Regions from separate parts of the Lysinibacillus sp. 10T31 genome, predicted to be linked through region 3. Evidence: riboswitches for the same ligand, from Rfam matches in the RefSeq annotation. Region 3 holds a riboswitch; each other region holds the start of a gene.
What was found. A riboswitch is a leader RNA that binds a small molecule or an ion and turns the genes downstream of it on or off. The one in region 3 is predicted to bind S-adenosylmethionine.
Positions count from the first base shown of each region.

Region 1: it holds a riboswitch for S-adenosylmethionine, as region 3 does, so the genes downstream of both, AC1DCY_RS01185 (cyclase family protein) here and AC1DCY_RS18955 (O-acetylhomoserine aminocarboxypropyltransferase/cysteine synthase family protein) in region 3, are expected to answer to the same signal.
Region 2: it holds a riboswitch for S-adenosylmethionine, as region 3 does, so the genes downstream of both, AC1DCY_RS18415 (Na+/H+ antiporter NhaC family protein) here and AC1DCY_RS18955 (O-acetylhomoserine aminocarboxypropyltransferase/cysteine synthase family protein) in region 3, are expected to answer to the same signal.

Region 1 is NZ_JBFTHS010000001.1:216,656-221,350, forward strand. It holds gene AC1DCY_RS01170 (winged helix-turn-helix transcriptional regulator) at 1-58, opposite strand, end outside; gene AC1DCY_RS01175 (MFS transporter) at 169-1,353, shown strand; gene AC1DCY_RS01180 (YuzC family spore coat inner layer protein) at 1,645-2,055, shown strand; SAM riboswitch class I at 2,202-2,307, shown strand; gene AC1DCY_RS01185 (cyclase family protein) at 2,405-3,142, shown strand; gene AC1DCY_RS01190 (DedA family protein) at 3,716-4,318, opposite strand; gene AC1DCY_RS01195 (Cof-type HAD-IIB family hydrolase) at 4,492-4,695, opposite strand, start outside.
Region 2 is NZ_JBFTHS010000033.1:44,140-48,834, reverse strand. It holds gene AC1DCY_RS18420 (Nif3-like dinuclear metal center hexameric protein) at 1-225, opposite strand, end outside; gene AC1DCY_RS18415 (Na+/H+ antiporter NhaC family protein) at 892-2,172, opposite strand; SAM riboswitch class I at 2,281-2,387, opposite strand; gene AC1DCY_RS18410 (hypothetical protein) at 2,620-2,967, opposite strand; gene AC1DCY_RS18405 (fluoride efflux transporter FluC) at 2,998-3,327, opposite strand; gene crcB (fluoride efflux transporter CrcB) at 3,324-3,686, opposite strand.
Region 3 is NZ_JBFTHS010000036.1:189-4,883, forward strand. It holds gene AC1DCY_RS18955 (O-acetylhomoserine aminocarboxypropyltransferase/cysteine synthase family protein) at 354-1,655, opposite strand; SAM riboswitch class I at 1,772-1,884, opposite strand; gene AC1DCY_RS18960 (hypothetical protein) at 2,129-2,383, shown strand; gene AC1DCY_RS18965 (glycerol-3-phosphate acyltransferase) at 2,419-3,051, shown strand; gene AC1DCY_RS18970 (DASS family sodium-coupled anion symporter) at 3,239-4,695, shown strand, end outside.

The DNA.
Region 1 (4,695 bases), on a different contig from region 3:
ATTTCCCTCCAATTACTTCAAGAGTGGCTTCGACACCAATATTATAAACTTTTTTCATTGTAAACCCCCTGTAATATTCAAAAGTAACTAAAAGTACCCTATATAACTTTTAGATGTATATGAATATTACTATATACTATAAAAAAAATCAAAGGAGATATTATTAGAATGAAAGATACAAAAGTGCCGAATGCCAAACTAACATTACTCGCACTTGCAATCAGTGCATTTGGTATCGGCTCTACAGAATTTATAAGCGTCGGATTACTTCCATTAATTACAAAAGATTTTGATATAACATTAAGTACTGCAGGCTTAACCGTATCCATATATGCACTAGGTGTAACTATTGGTGCACCACTTTTAACAGCATTAACATCGCGCCTTAGTCGCAAAAATGTGTTACTGCTCGTTATGGTGCTATTTATTATCGGTAATTTACTTGCAGCCTTAGCGCCCTCATTCTCATTACTACTAACTGGGCGTGTTATATCAGCATTGGCACATGGTGTGTTTATGTCCATTGCCTCTGTGATAGCTGCAGATGTTGTGGCACCTAATAAACGAGCAAGTGCAATAGCTTTTATGTTTACAGGACTAACATTAGCAACTGTGACTGGTGTCCCACTAGGAACTTTTATTGGACAAGTAACCGATTGGCGAATGTCGTTTATTTTCATAGTTATCATAGGTATTATTGGATTAATTAGTAATGCCCTGCTTGTGCCAAGTCACTTAGCGAAAGGCAATCCAATATCCATTCGAGATATTGGTAAAGTATTAGGGAATATTCGAATGTTATTAATCCTCTTTATTACTGCAATTGGGTATGGTGGCGCATTCGTTGTATACACCTATGTTTCTCCTATTTTAGAGCAGTATATGGGCTACTCACCGAAGGCAATTGTCGTGATTTTAGTTGTGTATGGTATTTGTGTTGCCATCGGTAATACATTAGGTGGTCGTTTTGCGAATAATAACCCTTTACGTTCTATCTTTATTATCTTTATAGGCTTAGCATTGGCACTACTCGGCATCAACTTCTTTTTAGAATCATCAATCGTTGGATTAATAATGGTCTTTATGATGGGGCTATTTATGTTTATGAATGTACCGGGATTACAGCTTTATGCCGTTCAGCTTTCAGAAAAATATATACCATCAGCTATTTCAATGGCTTCAGCATTAAATATTTCGGCCTTTAACATTGGTATTTTTCTAGGATCATACATTGGAGGAATCATCGTTCGCCACCAATCATTAGCTCATACTCCTATATACGGATTCTGTATGGTGATGATTGCCGCAGCGACTACGTTCCTATGGTTAATCTTTGATAGAAACAAACAATAACCTTTGTGAATGTGTGGATTACCGTTCCCGACTATTGCTTTCACTACAAAAGTCATTTGTTCATGTTAATGAAGTGACCGGTCGGAACGGAAATCAACTCCACGTTATTGCGATGAATTCATTTTTATATAATTACTTTGTAGATTTATCGGAACAATTTTAGCTTTTATCGGAATCTTTTCTCGTTTTATCGGAACAATTTCAGTTTTTATCGGACGACTCCACCATTAACACCTAAAGTCTTTGTTGTACATAATATAAGGTATCAGCTATAGGATAGGAGGAATTTAGTTGCATTACAATCCTTATCCATATTTTGTCTATCCTAATTATTATCCGGCATGGGTAATGGCGAATCAACCAACAATTCAACACCCTTCTAGCCATCTAGCAATGCCGACAAACCCAACGAATAGAAGTCCATTTCCGATTGTCAATACAAAGAAATTGAAGACTTCCGCGAATCGGATCAAGGTTATTATGCAGCAAGCACAATTACTTACGGATAGAATTGATGAATCAGAGCAATTTGCGCATGATCTTATGAACGCAGCACAACAATCAAATAAAACGGAAGTTGAAAAGTTAATTACGTCAACAGGCATTACTATAAAATTCGAAACTACCTATACACCAGATGGATTTCGTATAACATTTACTGAAAGTAGCTGTTGTAAGCTAACACTAATTTTGGGTTGGTGAAGAGTTGGTCCTTTGAAGAGGGCCTCTTTTTTGTTTTTAGTATCTTTATGAATTTTAACCTTGTATCCCTATCGAACTTGTAAACTATAAATAAATATGCTAAAGTGTTTGTAATCGTTGTTTCTGAAAATTCTTATATTGTTTTTTTCTTATCAAGAGAGACGGAGGGATTGGCCCTATGAAGTCTCAGCAACCAGCCTATAGGTATGGTGCTAATTCCAATTGGCAAAATTCAGCCTTGAGAGATGAGAAGACTTACTTAGTTGCTTTGCACAAGAGTCCTCTTCTTCAAGGAGGACTCTTTTTTATTGTTGTAATCAAAATAATTAAAAGAAAGCAGGGAAATATTATGGCAAATGAACTTTTACAAGCAATTCAACTATTGAAAACGAAAGAATGGGTAGATTTAACACATACATTTGGTCCAAATTCTCCACATTTCTTTATGTTTGATGATGCAAAATTTGAAACATTATTTTCGCATGATGATGGCTTCTTTGCACAGCAATTCACTTTCCCAGGGCAATACGGAACCCATATCGACCCACCTATCCATTTTGTGCGAGATACACGCTATTTAGAGGAATTGGAGCTAAAAGAACTAGTGCTACCACTAATTGTTATTGATAAATCGAAGGAAGCCGAAGTTAATAACGACTTCACGTTAAGTGTTCAAGATATTCTTAACTTTGAAGCTGAATATGGAGAAATTGAAGCAGGTACCTTTGTTGCGCTACGTACCGATTGGAGTAAACGTTGGCCAGATAAAGAGACTTTCAGCAACAAAGACGCTGATGGCAATAATCACATTCCTGGCTGGGGATTAGAAGCATTACAATTTTTATTCAACGAACGAAAAGTAAGTGCTATTGGCCACGAAACTTTTGATACGGATTCAGCAGCAGATTTTCGTAAAAATGGTAAGCTAGACGGCGAATATTTTGTGCTAGAGCAAGATACTTACCAAATTGAGCTTATGACAAATTTAGATAAGCTACCTTCAAAAGGGGCCGTTATATTCAATATTGTGCCGAAGCCTGAAAAAGCATCTGGATTCCCTGTCCGCTCATTTGCAATATTACCTTAATATAGGATTAGGCACGATTTGAAATGTATACGTACACCACTTTGTTTTTCATAGAGCTGTATGGTAATTCAATCGACAGATTCTGCCATATAGCATTTTATGATGAGCATCTAATCTTGTTTTACTCGAGTAAATCTATGTGGTGAGGATTTCCTAGTATAGTATTTTAACCATAGCTATAATTACTATTTTTGTTTCGCTTGTCGACTCATTCTATGATGAGGAACTGTTGATTTTCGCGGAGAGTGGCGACTCCTGCGGGATGAGCTTGCGCTGAAAGCCCCGCAGGAACGAAGTGACGAGGGAAATAATCAATTATGCCTTGGCATAATTGCGTCCGGAATCGGCTTTGTGCTTGCACAAAGAACTCCTTTTCGATTCTGTGACATCCGCCGGAGGCTTTAACTTCTTTAAGCAGGTGTTTGGACACCCGCTTAAAGAAGTTGAAGCCAAGCCCGCGGAAAGCGCCAGCTCGGAGTGAAAATCAACCTTTGTTTTTTGATACACTTTAATTTTTAAATTATTCTCAATAAAGAAAGGTCTGATTCAATAAATATTGAACCAGACCTTTCTTTATAAATTATTTGATGAATTCTTTCTTTTGAAAACAAAATAAACGACCAACATAATTATGATGAACAATATTATAAGATAAATACTGTAGCGGGAAAAATATAACCCAACATAATGCCATTTCTCTCCAAGTACCTTCCCTAAAGTAATAAAAGTAAATGTCCATATAGTTGCTCCCGTATAAGCAAAGAATGCAAATTTTTTATAAGGATAATTATTAATAGCTGCAATATATGCAGTAAGATGACGTACACCAGGAATAAAAAACCCTATTAATAATAATATTGGTCCAATTTTATCAAATAATTTTTTAGTAAAATCAATTTTCTGTTCAGTAATATGGATTTTAGAACCGTATTTATGCAATAAAGGTAACCCGAATTTATAGCCTATATAGTAGCTCAAGGTAATTCCCCCAGCTGCACCTATCATAGCGCTGATTAAAGCTGGAATATGTGCAAGAGTTTCACGATATACGCTATACCCTACATATGTCAAAAATATTTCATCAGGAAGTGGCAGCCCGACAATTCCTCCTACTAGGATAAGAATGATGCCAAAATATCCATAATGTTCAATAAGAGATTGCACGTGATGCGCCATAAATCCATCCCACCTAAAGCGTAATAATTTTTAATAGTTAGCTTTATAATAACTCAAAGGAGACAACATTATGAGTATTATGAATTTAATACAATTTTCTCCAATCAATTATGCCGAGGCATAATTGTACCTGTCACTTCGCTTTCGGTACAAAAAATATTTGCTGAAAGGAGTTAAATTATTTGTAGCTCACGTAGAGCAAAATCAATTCCATCCTCAGCTGATTTTTTCGTTACATAATCAGCGACTTTTTTTAATGCTTCGCTACCATTACCCATTGCAATACCAAAACCAACCTGCTCCAGCATGTCGATATCATTATCTCCATCCCCAAAAGCAAGCGCTTCCTCAGGCTTCAAGTCGAAATAATCTAGTAC
Region 2 (4,695 bases), on a different contig from region 3:
ATCGGTAGGGAAAACGGCAAGAAAAACTTTCTCGACAGTTGAATTCCCTTTTAACATCAGACCATTAAATAATTCCACAAAGTTTTTTTCGAAAGCGGTTTGCCAATCAAAGTTTAATGGGTCATAAACCCTTGGAATGAACCGACTAAAAGAATCATCCTTTCCAAATGAATTTATATCGAGTTCAGCATCTAATTTAGACACTATTTCCTTTAGCTCAACCATAAAATTATTCCCCCAAATAAATTGATTTTTATTATTTTCTTAGAAAATAACTCTAACTAAATATTGGGAATATTTTAACATAAAATTTCATTTTTCCTTATAAAAAAATCATTCCTGTTTTTTCGGAGTGATATTACATGAAATACAATATATCATTCAGGGTAAATTGTTTATCCGTGATGTTAAGCTGTTGAGCGGGAGTTAATTCGTCTTTTCCTTTTGTATTCATCCCTAAGCAAAACGCAGGATGGTGACAGTCATCTGAGCATACTTCGGATAATGTGTTCCTTATATGCCTCTGGAAGCTCTTTCTCACGGTCCGATTTACATAGGAAATGTGGACATGTATTTTAAGGATAAGGAGTAATAATTCTCAAACAAACAATATCGAATCAAACGAACCAGAATTTATCTTTATTAACAGTTGTGGAACACATTCGGTCCGCAATCAGTTCATGGAGTAGGAGAGGGCGACTAGCCCCTTAATCTCTCACACCACTGTACGTTGTTCCGTATACGGCGGTACAAATCAGATAATTAACGCAGTTGTTCATAGCTTGATTGCAGACTTGCCTCAAATAGAAAAATCCAATCGTTTTGATTAATCTTTTTTCAAAACAATTGGATTATTTTAATGTAAAATCAATTTTTTTAAAGTGATAAAGTTCAGGCTGCCTTTTTTGCCGGGTATCCGATGAGGATAGCGATGATTCCGCAAATTCCTATAAGGACTGGATAGAAAGAGTATTGCAGCATGCTCACAGGTGATATTCCGGCTACACTTGCGGCTGCCAGGAATTGGGCTCCGTATGGTAGAAGGCCTTGGATCGTACAGGAGAAAATATCTAATATACTTGCGGACTTTTTCGGCTCAATCCCATACTGTTCAGCAATATTTTTTGCAAGCGGACCAGCAATTAAAATAGCAATCGTATTATTAGCCGTAGATAAATTTGTTAAGCCCACTAGGCCGGCAATGCCAAATTCAGCACCTTTTTTCGATTTAATCCTTTTTGTTGCAAGGTGAAGAAGAAAGTCAATCCCTCCGTTAAACTTAATAACCTCCACCATTCCAGCTATTAGTATCGCAAGAAATGCCATTTCATACATGCCTGACATTCCTTCGCCGATCTTTTGAAAAAGGCTCATTAAATTATAGCTGCCATCCGCTAAGCCAACAGCCCCGGCGAGAACAATCCCAGATACCAGAACAAGGAAAACATTCATTCCAGCTAACGCTAAAATAATAACCAAAACATAGGGAACAATTTTTATCCAACTATAGCTTAAATGTTCCACTTGTGCCGTCTCACCCATTGTGATAATCCCTAAAATAATGCTCGTTACAATAGCTGCCGGCAACACAATCCAAAAATTCACCTTAAATTTATCTTTCATTTGTGCACCTTGTGAACGAACGGCAGTAATTGTTGTATCTGAAATAAAGGATAAATTATCGCCAAACATCGAACCGCCAACAATCGCTGCCATTACTAAAGCCATGGAAAGTTCGATATGCTCGCTTATCCCAACTCCAATTGGCGCCAGTGCAACAATCGTTCCTACCGATGTACCCATCGATAGGGAGATAAAGCAGGCAATGATGAACAAGCCTACGACAAGCAGGTTTGGTGGTACGACCGATAAAGCAAAGTTTACAGTGGAGTCCACTGCCCCCATGCCTTTTGCTACCGCTGAAAAGGCACCAGCCAAGAGAAAAYTAATAACCATCAGCATAACATTTAAATTTCCTGCGCCTTTGCAAAAAATATCAACCTTTTGCGTAAACGATTCTTTTCGATTCATCGCCAAAGCCACAGCGCCTGAAATGGTAATGGCTACAATGACAGGGAAGGCGTAAAAATCACCTGTAATAACCCCTGAGCCAATAAATAAAATCAAAAAAACAACAAATGGGATCAACGCCCATGGATTCTCTTTCTTCATGTCTACCTCCAAAAAATAAAATTGGACACGTCTTTTGTCCATTCTTTTTTACGAAAAAAGGCCTCTTCTTGTAACAACAAGAAGAGGCCTTATATCTATAAAACACTCCTCTTATCTATCAAGCCTTTGCCTGCTGGATTTGGCACAGTAACTTAATCATAAGTTCCGCTGCCGAGATATCATCGGGCCAGTCCCTCCATCTCTCTTGATAAGAAGCAAATATATTATTTTTTTTCACAATAATAAATATTATAATAAAAAATCAATATTTGCAACATATTTTTAATTAAAGCTATATTCTGAAATATTTAAGAAGGAATTTGAACAAGTAACAGGGGATAGTGAACTGCGATTTTTTGTACTGCTGTGGAAATTTGGTGTAACAATTGAAGGGGACTTAAAAGAAGTAAATATAAAAGAAGGCGCCCTTGAGAGATCGAGAGGCGCCTAAAACATTTGGGGTAAAAATTCATTCATAAAGCGTTGATTTTTCCGTAGCCATATTTTTAAAATCATACGATGTGTTAGGAGGCGTTGTCTTTTATGTGGTCTAGCCTTTGCCTCTATTAAACTTTTTAGTAGAATACATGTTTCTGTAGCAAATGCTTGAGGGTCAACGAGGACATCAAGTTTATAATCAATTAACTGAGCTGCTTGAACCTTTGCAAGCAATTGTGCAAAGCGTGTATTCATTTCCGGAAAGTTTTCTTCTAGTTCTAGGTCGATTAAAGTGTATAGTGTTTGTTCAATTTCAGCTTCGAGCGCTTCTAATTGTTCAATGGATGGCTGTGTCAAAAAATCACCTCTAGTTTCTCATAAATGCTGCTACCCAAGGAAAAAGCCAAGTGTCGCGAAAAGTAAACCGAATAAAACTGTAGTGCCTATATAAATAATTGCTTGTCTCCATTTTTTCTGCTCAAAGAGCTGCAAACATTCAAAACCAAATGTTGAAAAAGTCGTATAGGCTCCTAAAAAACCAAGCCCTATAAAATGCCAAATCCAATCAGTTGGATGTAATGCAAATAGAAAGCCAAGCGCAAAAGAACCCGTTATATTAATAAAAAATGTTGCCCATGGGTATGTATGGACAATCAATTTTCCTAGATAAAATCTTGTTAGTGCACCCAAAAAGCCACCGATGCCAATAATTATCATACGATGCGCCCCTTTGCTACCTTAAATCCTAGCCATGCAGAAGCTAAACCGCCAAAAACACTCCCTAAAATATAAAGAACCGCTTGTAGCCATTTACTATCCTGCAAAAGTAATAGCGTCTCTAAAGAGAATGTCGAAAAGGTTGTAAAGGCACCAAAAAAGCCAGTACCAATTCCTAAAATTATAGGCGTACGCTTTGTAAACGTTGTAAATAGCCATGCTAAACAAAAGCAACCAATTATGTTTATGCAAAGTGTCGCAAATGGAAAACCACCGTTATTTGAAAGTGCCAGACCAAGGCTATATCGACAGATGGCACCCAAAAATCCGCCAATTCCAACAGCTAAAAATGATTTCAATGTAAAGACTCCTAACTAAAATGTCTATATTGAAAAGTGTATCATGAGATACCCACTTTAGATATATTTCTATAGTTCTATGGATTCAAATATATCAAAGAGTGCTCAAATTTAAAATGACATGATTTTTTTATTATATCTTATACCGTTTTACCAGCTTTGGTTCAAATGTTTTCGTTCTATAGTTTATTTTGATTTCTTGAATATTATTTTATTATATCGGCTGCTAAGATTCTTATATTTCCTGCCAAAATACTTCGTAGTTGATGTCCCTATATCATCTCTTAATATGTATATAACTAACAAGGAGGCATTAATCTCAGTAGTTCTGATCGAGAAACTCTTTAGTATTCAAATACTATTACACCGCCGACTGAAAATCCGATAACGGTTACTCCATTGACGGAAAACCCGCTAACGGATTAACCGTCACTACTAATTAATAATTAATTACTAAATAATAAATTACTAAATAATAATAATAATTATAATAGACCTGATGCCTTGAAAAGCACACTGTAAAATTCAAAACAGTAAACGATGTTTCAGTTTGGCGTTCGTGTCTCTTATATTCAACTTGCACTGATGGATGTTGGAGTGAGCAAAGGTGGACGTCATTTTCACAAAACTCGCAGGAGTTAGCTATTCTTTGATTTTATTGGGAAGATGGGCGATAAATTAAAAATGTTGGGTGATAAATTAAAGTTGGTAGATAAATTAAAAAAGTTGGGTGATAAATAAAACAAGTTGGTAGATAAATTTAAAAAGGTGGTAGATAAATTTAAAAAGTTGAGCGATAAATTAAAGTTAGGCGATAAATTTAAAAATTAGGGCGATAAACCTTGAAATTGTTCCGATAAATCAATAAATTGTTCCGATAAACCATAGGATTGTTCCGATAAATCCAAAAAATGTTCCGATAAATTGATTTGGACCCTATCAAACTAGCTTTGTTCGATAGGGTCTTCCAGCAATGATTCAATAACATGTTTTAATTGAAAAATAGAAG
Region 3 (4,695 bases):
TTCCCATTTAAAACACTCCTTTATCATCAGTTTTGTAGATAAGAGTAGCTACTGGCTGAGTAACTACTCTTCTTCATATATTTCAAAAGTGGGGGAGCACTTATGAAAACTTAATTAAATTGGTTCTAGGTCGGTAGCCTTTCGAACACTTTTCTTATTTCCTAGTATAAAACAAGGAATTAATTAAGTCAATAATACTTATAAAATTACTTGGTATTAATTTTAAACTATTTCATTACTCTCACCAAATGAGGTGAGCGGATGATGTAGCAACGTTTGACGCATTACCGAATGAGGCCTATCGAATGAGAAAATACGTAAACGCTACAACATTAGCCAATGTATTTTATTTATTAAGCTTCTACTTCTTGTTGTGAAGCTGTTACTTGTTCAATTGCTTGTTCTAAATCTGCAATAATGTCCTCTACTGCCTCTAAACCGATGGATAAGCGAATGAGCGACTCGGTTACGCCAGTTTGGATTAGCTCCTCAGCTGACAGTTGCTGATGTGTAGTAGATGCTGGATGAATAATTAATGATTTGGCATCCCCTACATTTGCTACGTGCGAGAATAATTTCACACTATCAATTAATTTACGCCCTGCTTCACGTCCACCTTTAATACCAAATGTAAGCACTGAACCGAAGCCATTTTTCAAATATTTTTTAGCTAAATTATGGGTAGGGAAATCTTCTAAGCCGTTGTAATTTACATATTCCACAGATGGGTGGTTTCGTAAATATTCAGCTACCGCTAATGCATTTTCATTGTGTTTAGGGATACGTAAATGAAGCGTTTCTAAACCTTGTAATAAATTAAATGCTGCATCTGCACTTAATGTTGGACCAAAGTCACGTAGTAATTGCACACGCAGTTTTGTGGCAAATGCTGCATCTGCTGTGTCAATACCATAACGCAAACCGTGATAAGAAGCATCTGGCTCAGTAAAGCCCGGGAAACGTCCACGAGTCCAATCGAACTTCCCTGCATCTACTACAACACCACCTAAAGTTGTTCCATGACCACCAATCCATTTTGTTGCGGAATGAACAACGATATCTGCACCGTAGTCAATTGGTGTAGAGCCATATGGTGAAGCAAATGTGCTATCAATAATTAATGGCAAGCCGTTTTCATGTGCTATATTTGCTACTGCTTCAATATCTAGTACCTTTAAACTTGGGTTACCGTAAACTTCAGCGAACACTGCCTTTGTTTTATCAGTAATAGCAGCTCGGATATTTTCTGGATTTGTTTCGTCTACAAAAATCGTTTTAATACCGTAGTTTGGTAGTGTGTTGGCGAATAAATTATAAGTGCCTCCGTATAAAGAGCTACCTGCAACAATTTCATCACCTGCCCCTGCAAGATTTAAAATGGAAAATGCGATAGCTGCTGCACCAGATGAAAGTGCTACTGCTGCTGTACCGCCTTCTAATAAAGCGACGCGTTTTTCAAAAACATCTACAGTTGGGTTTGTAATTCGTGTGTAAATATTGCCGGCTTCCTCTAAGGCAAAAAGACGTTGCGCATGAGCAGTGTCTTTAAAAACGAACGCCGTTGAGCGATATACCGGTACTGTTCGTGACCCTGTTACCGGGTCTGGCTCTTGGCCACCGTGTAACAGTAATGTTTCTGGTTTAAATTTTGTCATTGTATACCTCCAAATGGTTATTTTTTTACGATGGTACCGGAGATGAGGAGGATTTTTCAGTAGAAAACAAAAACCCTCTTCAGCTAAGAAGAGGGTTGCGGTTGCAAGTTTTCCTCCCCTTATCTGCCAGATCCAATAAGAATCTGTAGGAATTAGCACCTTAGCAAGTTCATCACTTACTGGTTGCCGGGCATCATAGGGCCTATCCCTCCGCCGCTCTTGATAAGAGTATATGAGATTCAATTTCCATCGTTGTTACACAGTATAAACATAGACTTTTTCTCTGTCAACACTAAAATTTTATTTTTTCCGAAACTTCTGTCTGCTTTTTTACGTAATACGAACGCATACACTATTTTAGGTATTTAATTGTTTTATCACCAAAATGTGGGGTTGATTTCCGTTCCGACTGGGCGCTTTCTTGGGGGCGTCCGATAAGCCGCTTCACTCGCGGTGCTCGCTCGGGCCAACAGATGTTTTTTGCGCGAAAGCGAAGTGGCAGCAGCAAATGTTTTTTGCGCGAAAGCGAAGCGGCAGCAGCAAATGTTTTTTGCGCGAAAGCGAAGCAGCAGCAGCAACAACACGATGTTGGTCACGAAGGCGTTATCACAGGACGTGATGGTTTTAGCCTTCGTTCCTCTATCGCTAATCCCCCAAGGAGTCGCCCAGTCTCCACTCCAATCAGCTTCATGGCATATGTTATAACAAACATCATTCCTAACTTTTAATGATGAGCCTATTTTATTTTGAAAGGAGGATTTTTATGATAAAAGCCATTATCATTTTTCTTCTTGTTGGTTATTTGATTGGCTGTATTCACGGCTCTAAAGTTGCTCAGTTTTTATCCGGAGTAGATTTAAAAAAGACTGGTCATGGCAATGCAGGTGCCTCTAATGCAACACTTTCCCTTGGCTGGAAATACGGCATATTAGTTGCACTGATCGATATCGGCAAAGGCGTTGCAGCTATAATCGGTGTACATGTTTATTTAGCAGATATCACACAATTAACAGAAGTACAAGTTTGGCTCTTCATCTATATTGTAGCTGCCGGTGTCATTCTAGGTCATAATTTCCCATTTTATATGGGCTTCAATGGCGGTAAAGGAACTGCTTCAATCATAGGAATATTACTTGCGATTGATTGGAAAATTGGCTTATTCGCACTCATTTTATTTGTTATTTTATCTTTCGTGACAAATTATTTAATTATCGGTGTACTTGAATTTTATCTCGTTTTCTGTACAGCCACATATTTATGGATTCCTGGAACAGTCCCAACGATTATAGCCCTATCACTTTTTGGTATAGCAATCATTTTGCATATCGAAAATATTAAGCGGTTGATGATGGGAACTGAGCCTAAAGTGACTTCAGCATTCAAAAAGAAAAAATAATATCTTTTGGATATTTTTGTCTTTTCTATGGCCATATATTTTCTCGCAACTGCCCATTATCGCTATAAATAGAGGGTATTTCACATACTAGTTTTTTTACAATAAATAGACAAATTAACTTTCTTAATAAAGCATTTTACTAGCCGATGGGAAAATTACAGTCATGTTTAAGAAAGGATGAAAATGTATGTCTACTTCTGTACAAGCAAAACCGAAACGTAATTTGAAACCACTCTGGATTGGATTAGCCTTCGCTTCATTAATCATCATTACTTTTTTACCTAACAACGGCGATTTACCTGTAGCCGGCCAACGTGCTTTAGCTATTTTAGCTTTTGCGGTTATCCTTTGGGTTACAGAAGCAGTATCCTATCCCGTTAGCTCTGCTATGATTATTGCTCTCGTTACAATCTTACTAGGGTTAGCTCCATCAATGGAAGATCCAACGAGAGTGCTAGGAACTTCGGATGCATTAAAATTAGCATTAAGTGGATTTAGTAATTCAGCAGTAGCACTAGTAGCCGCAGCACTTTTCCTAGCGGCAGCCATGCAGATTACCAATTTACATAAACGACTTGCGCTATGGATCCTTTCACTCGTAGGAACAAAAACCAAAGCCATTGTATTCGGTGCTATTTTAGTATCTATTGCACTCGCATTCTTTGTCCCCTCTGCTACTGCACGTGCAGGCGCAGTTGTGCCAATACTACTTGGAATGGTAGCAGCATTTGGTTTACCACGTGATAGTCGACTTGCTGCTCTTCTTGTCATTACCTCTGTGCAAGCTGTCTCTATTTGGAATATCGGTATAAAGACGGCAGCAGCTCAAAATATGGTCGCTTTAAACTTCATCAAAGAACAGTTTGGTGTGGATATTTCTTGGGGTGCTTGGTTACTTTATGCTGCTCCCTTCTCAATCATCATGTCAGTCGCTCTATTTTTCATTATGATTACACTAATTAAGCCTGAAACAAGTAATATTGAAGGTGGTAGAGACGTAATAAAAAAACAGCTTGCGGAACTTGGTCCATTAAAAGCTCCCGAAATTCGATTAATCATAACATCGGCAATTTTACTATTTTTCTGGGCTACTGAGGGCAAACTTCACCCATTCGATACGACAACCGTCACAATCGTTGCTATTGCCATTTTATTAATGCCAAAAATCGGAGTCTATTCATGGAAGCAAGTTGAACCACATATTCCTTGGGGGACAATTATCGTCTTCGCTGTAGGAATTATGCTAGGCACGGTCTTGCTTAATACAAAAGGTGCGTCGTGGTTATCTGATAAAGTATTCGGTTCACTTGGTTTAGATTCTATGCCAATTCTTGCAACAATTGCGATTGTTACTTTATTTAATATTCTTATTCATTTAGGCTTTGCGAGTGCAACAAGCTTAGCATCTGCGCTTATACCTGTATTTATCGTTTTAGCCTCAACATTAACGACTAATGTCGATCAGGTTGGTTTCGTTATCGTACAACAATTCGTTATTAGCTTTGGCTTCCTCTTACCTATTAGTGCACCGCAAAATATGCTTGCGTATGGTACAGGAGCCTTTACAACAAAAGATTTCTTAAAATCTGGTATTCCATTAACGATTTTTGGATACATCCTAGTTCTTCTATTTTCCGCAACGTA